2 regions of the Pseudomonas sp. GL-RE-29 genome follow, and region 1 is predicted to be linked to the other one. Evidence: riboswitches for the same ligand, from Rfam matches in the RefSeq annotation. Region 1 holds a riboswitch; the other holds the start of a gene.
The links. Region 1 has a riboswitch for cobalamin ahead of KGB21_RS06560 (CbtB domain-containing protein). Riboswitches for the same ligand answer to the same signal wherever they lie in the genome.
Positions count from the first base shown of each region.

Region 2: linked by a shared signal. The riboswitch ahead of cobO (cob(I)yrinic acid a,c-diamide adenosyltransferase) and the one ahead of KGB21_RS06560 (CbtB domain-containing protein) in region 1 are both predicted to bind cobalamin.

Region 1 covers NZ_JAGYGD010000005.1:88,217-91,616, reverse strand. The annotation lists gene cobM (precorrin-4 C(11)-methyltransferase) at 1-8, opposite strand, end outside; gene KGB21_RS06570 (cobalamin biosynthesis protein) at 92-505, opposite strand; gene KGB21_RS06565 (CbtA family protein) at 502-1,206, opposite strand; gene KGB21_RS06560 (CbtB domain-containing protein) at 1,218-1,412, opposite strand; cobalamin riboswitch at 1,534-1,759, opposite strand; cobalamin riboswitch at 1,991-2,203, shown strand; gene cobW (cobalamin biosynthesis protein CobW) at 2,302-3,369, shown strand; gene cobN (cobaltochelatase subunit CobN) at 3,373-3,400, shown strand, end outside.
Region 2 covers NZ_JAGYGD010000006.1:31,322-34,721, forward strand. The annotation lists gene KGB21_RS07260 (cobyrinate a,c-diamide synthase) at 1-1,323, opposite strand, end outside; gene cobO (cob(I)yrinic acid a,c-diamide adenosyltransferase) at 1,320-1,931, opposite strand; cobalamin riboswitch at 2,012-2,242, opposite strand; gene KGB21_RS07270 (hypothetical protein) at 2,394-2,978, shown strand; gene KGB21_RS07275 (PQQ-dependent sugar dehydrogenase) at 3,046-3,400, shown strand, end outside.

The DNA of each region.
Region 1 (3,400 bases):
ACGGTCATCGTCGGTTCCTGTGGGAAAAAGGGTCTGGGCAAGGCTTCAGATGAAGGTTGCTCATGATCGAGTGCGGGGATTATCGGGGATTTTACGCGGCGCCTGCCAATGCGAGGGTGGCCTGCGCGTATTTTTGTCGCGGGATGAGCAGTTTGGCCGGGGCGTTGGCCAGTTGTTCGGCCAGGGCCAGAGCGGCACTTTCCGCCACGCCGTAGCATCCGGTGCGTTCGAACGCGATGTCCGAATGATGGCTGAGTTGGGTTTGGTAACCGGCCAGTTGCTCACTGCTGAAATACATCACCTGCAATCCAAGCTGCTCGGCCAGTTCGATCAGGGCGGGTTCGTTACGCTTTAAATCGATACTCGCCAGCGCTTTGACCTGGTGAATTTCGATCTGGTGGGCTTGCAGCGCCTGATCGAGCAACGCCCGCAGCGTGCTGACGGGACAGCCCCGTTGGCAACCCAGGCCGAGCACCAGGGTCGGCGCTGTGCTGACAGTTGTCATGCGTGGTATTGACCATCGCTTTTGCGGCGGAACAACCAGGCGCTGACCAGGCCCAGGGCCAGCCAGAACGCCACGTTGGTCAACTGCGAAGCGATTTTGAATTGAGTTTCCAGGGCTTGCGGGGCGAGCATCGAGTGCACTTCCGGTTGCGGTGCGCCAATCACATGGGGAACGGCGAGGATGGCCACGCCGAGGATCTTCATCAGCCAGTGACGGCTGAATACGATCAACGCAATGCCGACCGCCGTGGAGGCCGCCGTGCCGATCCACCAGATTTGCCGCTGTGCCAGATCGGCAGCCGCGGTGCCCGGCAGCTCAGGCGGCAGACCAAGTGTCGGTGCCAACACGAAGGTGGCGTAACCGGCCAGGCCCCAGAGCAGACCCTGAGAGGTTTTGGTCGGAGCGCGCAACGTGTAGAGGCCGGCGAGCATCAGGGCGAAACCGACAGCCACCACCAGGTTGCCGCCGGTGGTCGACAGCACGCGCTGCCAGCCGTCTTCCGGCGCCCAGGCTTCGGCATCGTGGGTGTGGGCAGCGACGCCAGCGGCGTGTTCGTGGACTTCAACGGCGGCGGGTTCGGATTTTTCGTAGGTTTCGGCCTGCGAAATCAGCGGAGACACCCAGAAACTTTGCAGCAGGGTGAGCAGCAGGGCGGCCAGCAAGCCCGAGAAACCTGCGGTTTGCGCAATACGCTTGATCATGTCGGCAGGTCTCAATGGCACGGGAACGCGGCACTGTGGCGCGTATCGTGAGCAGCGTTGTGGACTGCTTCGATGTGCGAGAAACCGGCGAAATACACCAGGCACGCGCCGAGGATCGACGCGCAAACGGCGGCGGTCAGGCGTTGAGTCAGGGTAGTGGTAGTGCTGGCGGTGGTGCTGTGGCCGGTGCTGCTGATGATCGACATGGCGCTTCCCTTTGTGCTGTCAGCGGGGGAACAAGAGCGCAAGCAGAACCCCGCACGACCGCGCGCGCAGAGGTTCGAACAGCGCCCGCCCACCGCGGGTTTGTTGATTCAGAGACCGTGTTGGTCACTTTGTGTTGCGGGCCGGTCTCCGGGCTCACGAGGGGCGCAGGCGTTAGCCTTGACCTGCAAGCATCACCTTCCCATGCAGCAATGGCACAGTGGATCTGACGCTTCGCTCGCTTACCGTTGCGGGGGCAGCACCGGACTGACATGGCTTTGAGTAAAGCACATGATTCACCGGTTTCCCGTTTCACCCTGTGAAGGGCACCCGTAACAAGGTGCGTAGGAGAGCATGGGCGAGGGCCGGGCGTCAATTGGCAAGGGTTCTCGTTTGAGGTACCACACCCCCTGTGGCGAGGGAGCTTGCTCCCGCTGGGTTGCGAAGCGACCCCCGGCATTCTTTCTGGAATACCTCGTCAGCAGGTATTACGACGGCTTCGCCGCCGAGCGGGAGCAAGCTCCCTCGCCACAGGTGATCGCATTCTTCCCATGAACATTGACCCGCCCCAATACGATGCGTAGCCTTGCGCTTTCGAGGTTCTTCGGCGTTTGTCGAAGCTAAGAAGGGAACGCGGTCAATGCCGCGGCTGCCCCCGCAACTGTGAACGGTGATGTTCGCTGCCACGCCACTGCACGCTCAACCCTTGAGCCCGCGGGAAGGCGCAGCAAACGCCAGTCGAGCGACTGGCACACCGTCAGCCAGGAGACCTGCCTCGATACAGATTCTCACTACAACCGGGCGGGGTGATCCGGTGGCGAACGCTCCTGGCGCGCTTGTGCGTGGCCGGTTCTCGTCCCGTATGCCCGCCACCTTGCCAAAGGGCATCCGATGAAAACACTGGCCAAACTCCCCGTCACCATCGTTACCGGCTTCCTCGGCTCGGGCAAAACCACCTTGCTGCGGCACATGCTCGACAACGCCCAGGGCCGTCGCATCGCGGTGATCGTCAACGAGTTCGGCGAGCTGGGCATCGACGGCGAAATCCTCAAGCAGTGCTCGATCGGTTGCACCGAAGAAGAAGCCAACGGCCGTGTGTACGAACTGGCCAACGGCTGCCTGTGCTGCACCGTTCAGGAAGAGTTCTTCCCGGTGATGCGCGAACTGGTGGCCCGTCGCGGCGACCTTGACCACATCCTGATCGAAACGTCCGGTCTGGCCCTGCCAAAACCACTGGTCCAAGCCTTCCAGTGGCCAGAAATCCGCAGCGCCTGCACCGTTGACGCAGTGATCACCGTGGTCGACAGCCCGGCTGTCGCGGCCGGCACCTTCGCCGCATTCCCGGATCAGGTCGACGCCCAGCGCAAACTCGACCCGAACCTGGACCACGAATCGCCACTGCACGAACTGTTCGCCGACCAACTGTCCAGCGCCGACCTGGTGATCCTCAACAAGGCCGACCTGATCAGCCCGGAAGACCTCGCCCGCGTACGTCTGGAAGTCGCCGAAGAACTGCCGCCAGCGGTGAAAGTCATCGAAGCCAGCAGCGGTCGACTGCCACTGGACGTGCTGATCGGTCTCGGTGCCGGCTCCGAAGAACACATCGACAGCCGTCACAGCCACCACGATCACCACCACGACGATGACGATCATGACGACCACGATCACGACGCCTTCGACTCCATCTCCATCGAATTGCCGGCCTGCGACGAAAGCCTGCTGATGGACGCGCTGACCCAACTGGTGGTCCAGCACGGCATCCTGCGCGTCAAAGGCTTCGCCGCCATTCCGAACAAGCCGATGCGCCTGCTGATCCAGGGTGTGGGCACGCGTTTCGACAAACACTTTGATCGTCAATGGGGCGCTGAAGAAGCACGCACCACACGTCTGGTGTTGATCGGCCAGGCACTGGATGCCGCGTTGCTCGAAGCGCAATTGCGCGCCGCGCTCAGCGTGTAAGCCATGCACCTGCTCAGGACCCAGCCCGGCG
Region 2 (3,400 bases), on a different contig from region 1:
TGGCTTGCCAGCGATAGCGGTTTCAGGGTCTGGCGCAAACAACGCGGCAATCGCCGATGGATTGGACGGAAAATAAAAGTGCACGTAAGAAGCGGTCATCCGCCCCTCACGATAAACCGCCTCCGCCCCGCGCCCGCCATTAGGGCTCAAGCCCCGAGCAATCGGCTCAAGCTCAGTCGTGGTCAGCGAATGATGATAGGTGTGCCCACGCAACGAACCTTCCGGCAGCTCAACTGCTTGCAACGCCAATGCAGCCAGACGCTTTTGCATCACCGCATCACCCGCCAGCAAGCCGACCAATTCCGCGCGAGTACCTTCAACATCGGTCAACGAATCGAGCAGATAAAGCATGCCGCCGCACTCGGCCAACAACGGCTTGCCAGCCGCATGGTGCGCTCGGATCGCGTCGAGCATCGCGGTGTTTTGCGACAGCGCCACATGATGCAATTCCGGATATCCGCCCGGCAGATACAAGCTGTCCGCATCCGGCAACTCAGCATCACGGATCGGCGAGAAAAACGACAACTCGGCGCCCATCGCCCGCAGCAAGTCCAGGCTGGCGCCATAGGTAAAGGCAAACGCTTCGTCACGGGCCACGGCAATGCGCACACCGGCCAGCAACGGTTCGACGGCGATCACATCGGGCGCGGCGAATTCGACGGCGGGCGGCAGCGCAACCTCGCAACTGCTGGCCAACGCTTCGGCCGCCGCATCGAGACGCACATCAAGATCGTTCAACTCACTGGCCTGCACCAGACCGAGATGCCGACTCGGCAATTCGATCCCGGTTTCCCGGGACAACGCGCCGTACCAACGCAGGCCTTCGGTCAGGCTGCCTTCGAGAAGTTGGGCGTGACGCAGGGTGCCCACGCGATTGGCCAACACGCCAGCGAACGGCAAGTCCGGTTGATAACGCGCCAGCCCCAAGGCCAGTGCGCCAAAAGTCTGGGCCATCGCAGTGCCGTCGATCACACCCAGCACCGGTACGCCAAAGTGCCGCGCCAGGTCAGCGCTGGACGGCGTGCCGTCGAACAGCCCCATGACGCCTTCGATCAGAATCAGGTCGGCTTCAGCGGCGGCTTCCCATAACAGTCGACGACTTTCCTGCTCGCCCACCATCCACATGTCCAGTTGATACACCGGCGCACCGCTGGCGCGCTCGAGAATCATCGGGTCGAGAAAATCCGGGCCGCACTTGAACACGCGCACCTTGCGCCCCTGATTGCGATGCAACCGGGCCAGCGCGGCGGTGACGGTGGTCTTGCCCTGGCCGGACGCCGGCGCGGCAATCAGTACCGCCGGGCAATGACGAGGTTGATTCACAGCTCGACGCCTTTTTGCGCTTTGATACCGGCCTGGAAGGCATGCTTGATCATGCCCATCTCAGTGACGGTGTCGGCCAGCTCGATCATTTCCGGCTTGGCGCCACGACCGGTGACCACCACGTGCTGCATCGGCGGACGCGCCTGCAAATCGCTGAGTACCTGATCGAGATCGAGGTAGCCGTGCTTGAGGGCGATGTTCAATTCATCCAGCACCACCAGGCCAATGGATGGATCGCGCAGCAGTTGCTGCGAGACCGCCCATGCGGCTTCGGCGGCGGCGATATCACGCTGACGATCCTGGGTTTCCCAGGTGAAGCCCTCGCCCATCACATGAAAACGCACTTGCTCTGGAAAGCGTCGGAAGAACAACTCTTCGCCTGTGCTGTTACGGCCCTTGATGAACTGCACCACACCGCACTGCATGCCGTGGCCCATCGCGCGGGCGAGCATTCCGAACGCCGAGCTGCTCTTGCCTTTGCCGTTGCCGGTCAGCACCAGCAACAGGCCGCATTCGTTCGGGGAGTTGGCGATGCGTTCGTCGATCACGGCTTTTTTGCGCAGCATGCGCGCCAGGTGACGTTCGTCACGATCAGGGGTATCAGTCATGGGGAGCTCTCCGTTGAGGCTGGATAACGGCGGGCAGGCACAAGAATAGAAGGCAAGAAGCCTGGCATCGCCCACCGTGATGCCGCTTGGATGGATCAGGCCGGTCTCCGGGCTCATGAGCGGCGTTGGCCTGACTGCGCGCCTTCCCATGTCGTCGACACAGTGGCTCAAGGCGCAGCCTTTCACTCATTTACCGTTGCGGGGGCAGCGCCGGGATCGCGGAGTTTCATCGACTGAAACGCTCACTCACCGGCTTCCCTGTTTCACTCTGTCGACCCAAGCCACAGAGCACCTGAAACAAGCCGCGAAGGTTAGAGGGTTGGGGGTGGAGCGTCAATTGAAGACGGGGCGTGCGAGCGAATAACTGCCGTTGATCAACAAACTGACGCCAATCTTGTGCGACACTCACAGCAGTGATATCAAAGAGCCACAACCCCCAACATAATAACAAGAGTAAGCCCCATGCAAGGCATGATCATCAGCAATCCGAAGCTGGAATTCCTGCGCCCGGCGCTGGAACGCTGGTTTGACTGTATCGACCGCTACAACGCCGTGCGCGGCGACGGTGAAACACCTTACTGGCTGGATGAAAAAGCTAACCTCGGCCTGCTCTCCGCCGCCGCGTGGATGGCGGAGATGATCACCCTGCAACAATCGCCCACCCGCAAACAGACCGAGGAAGGCGATCGCAACGGCCGCGCCGATTTGTTCATCGCTACACCCGAAGCCAAGGCCTGGCTGCAGACCACGCAACGCTGGCCACGGGTCAACAGCCTGAACCTGACCGAGGCTTTACTCGATGTCACCAGCGACGCCAGGAAGATCAGCTACGCCAGCGACTTGAAACTCGGCTGCCTGTTTGTTGCTCCGCAAAAAGCCCAGCATGGCGCCACCCCGGAAGAACTGCAGGACATGGTCGACGACCTGCAAAAGGAACACACCTGCGCCGTGGCCTGGTATTTCCCCTACGCCTATCGCAAGTTGCGCAACGAAGGCGGCAACTATCACCCCGGTATTGCCGTGCTGTTCAAGGAAGCGCGCGGCTGACGGTTGAACCATCGCGCATTCTCACTTCTCTATTGATCAGGTCACTGCATTCATAGGGAAGGTCAGCATGCGCAAGCCCCAGCTCGTTCTCGTTATCGCGCTCGCCGGAGGGCTCGCCGCTTGCGGTGAAACCTCCAGCCTGCAAGTCTCTGACGGCACCGGGCCGTCACCCAAATTGCCAGAGCCCAACAAGACGCTGATGCCGACAGTAAACATCGCCCCGGCGATCGGCTGGCCGGACGGCGCCAAACCCGTTGCCGCCAGCGGCACGCAAGTGGCGGCGTTTGCCGAAGGCCTTGATCACCCGCGCTGGCTATACGTTCTGCCCAACGGCGACGTGCTGGTCGCCGAAACCAACGCCCCGCCCAAGCCCGATGACGGCAAAGGCATCAAGGGCTGGGTCATGAAGAAAGTCATGGGGC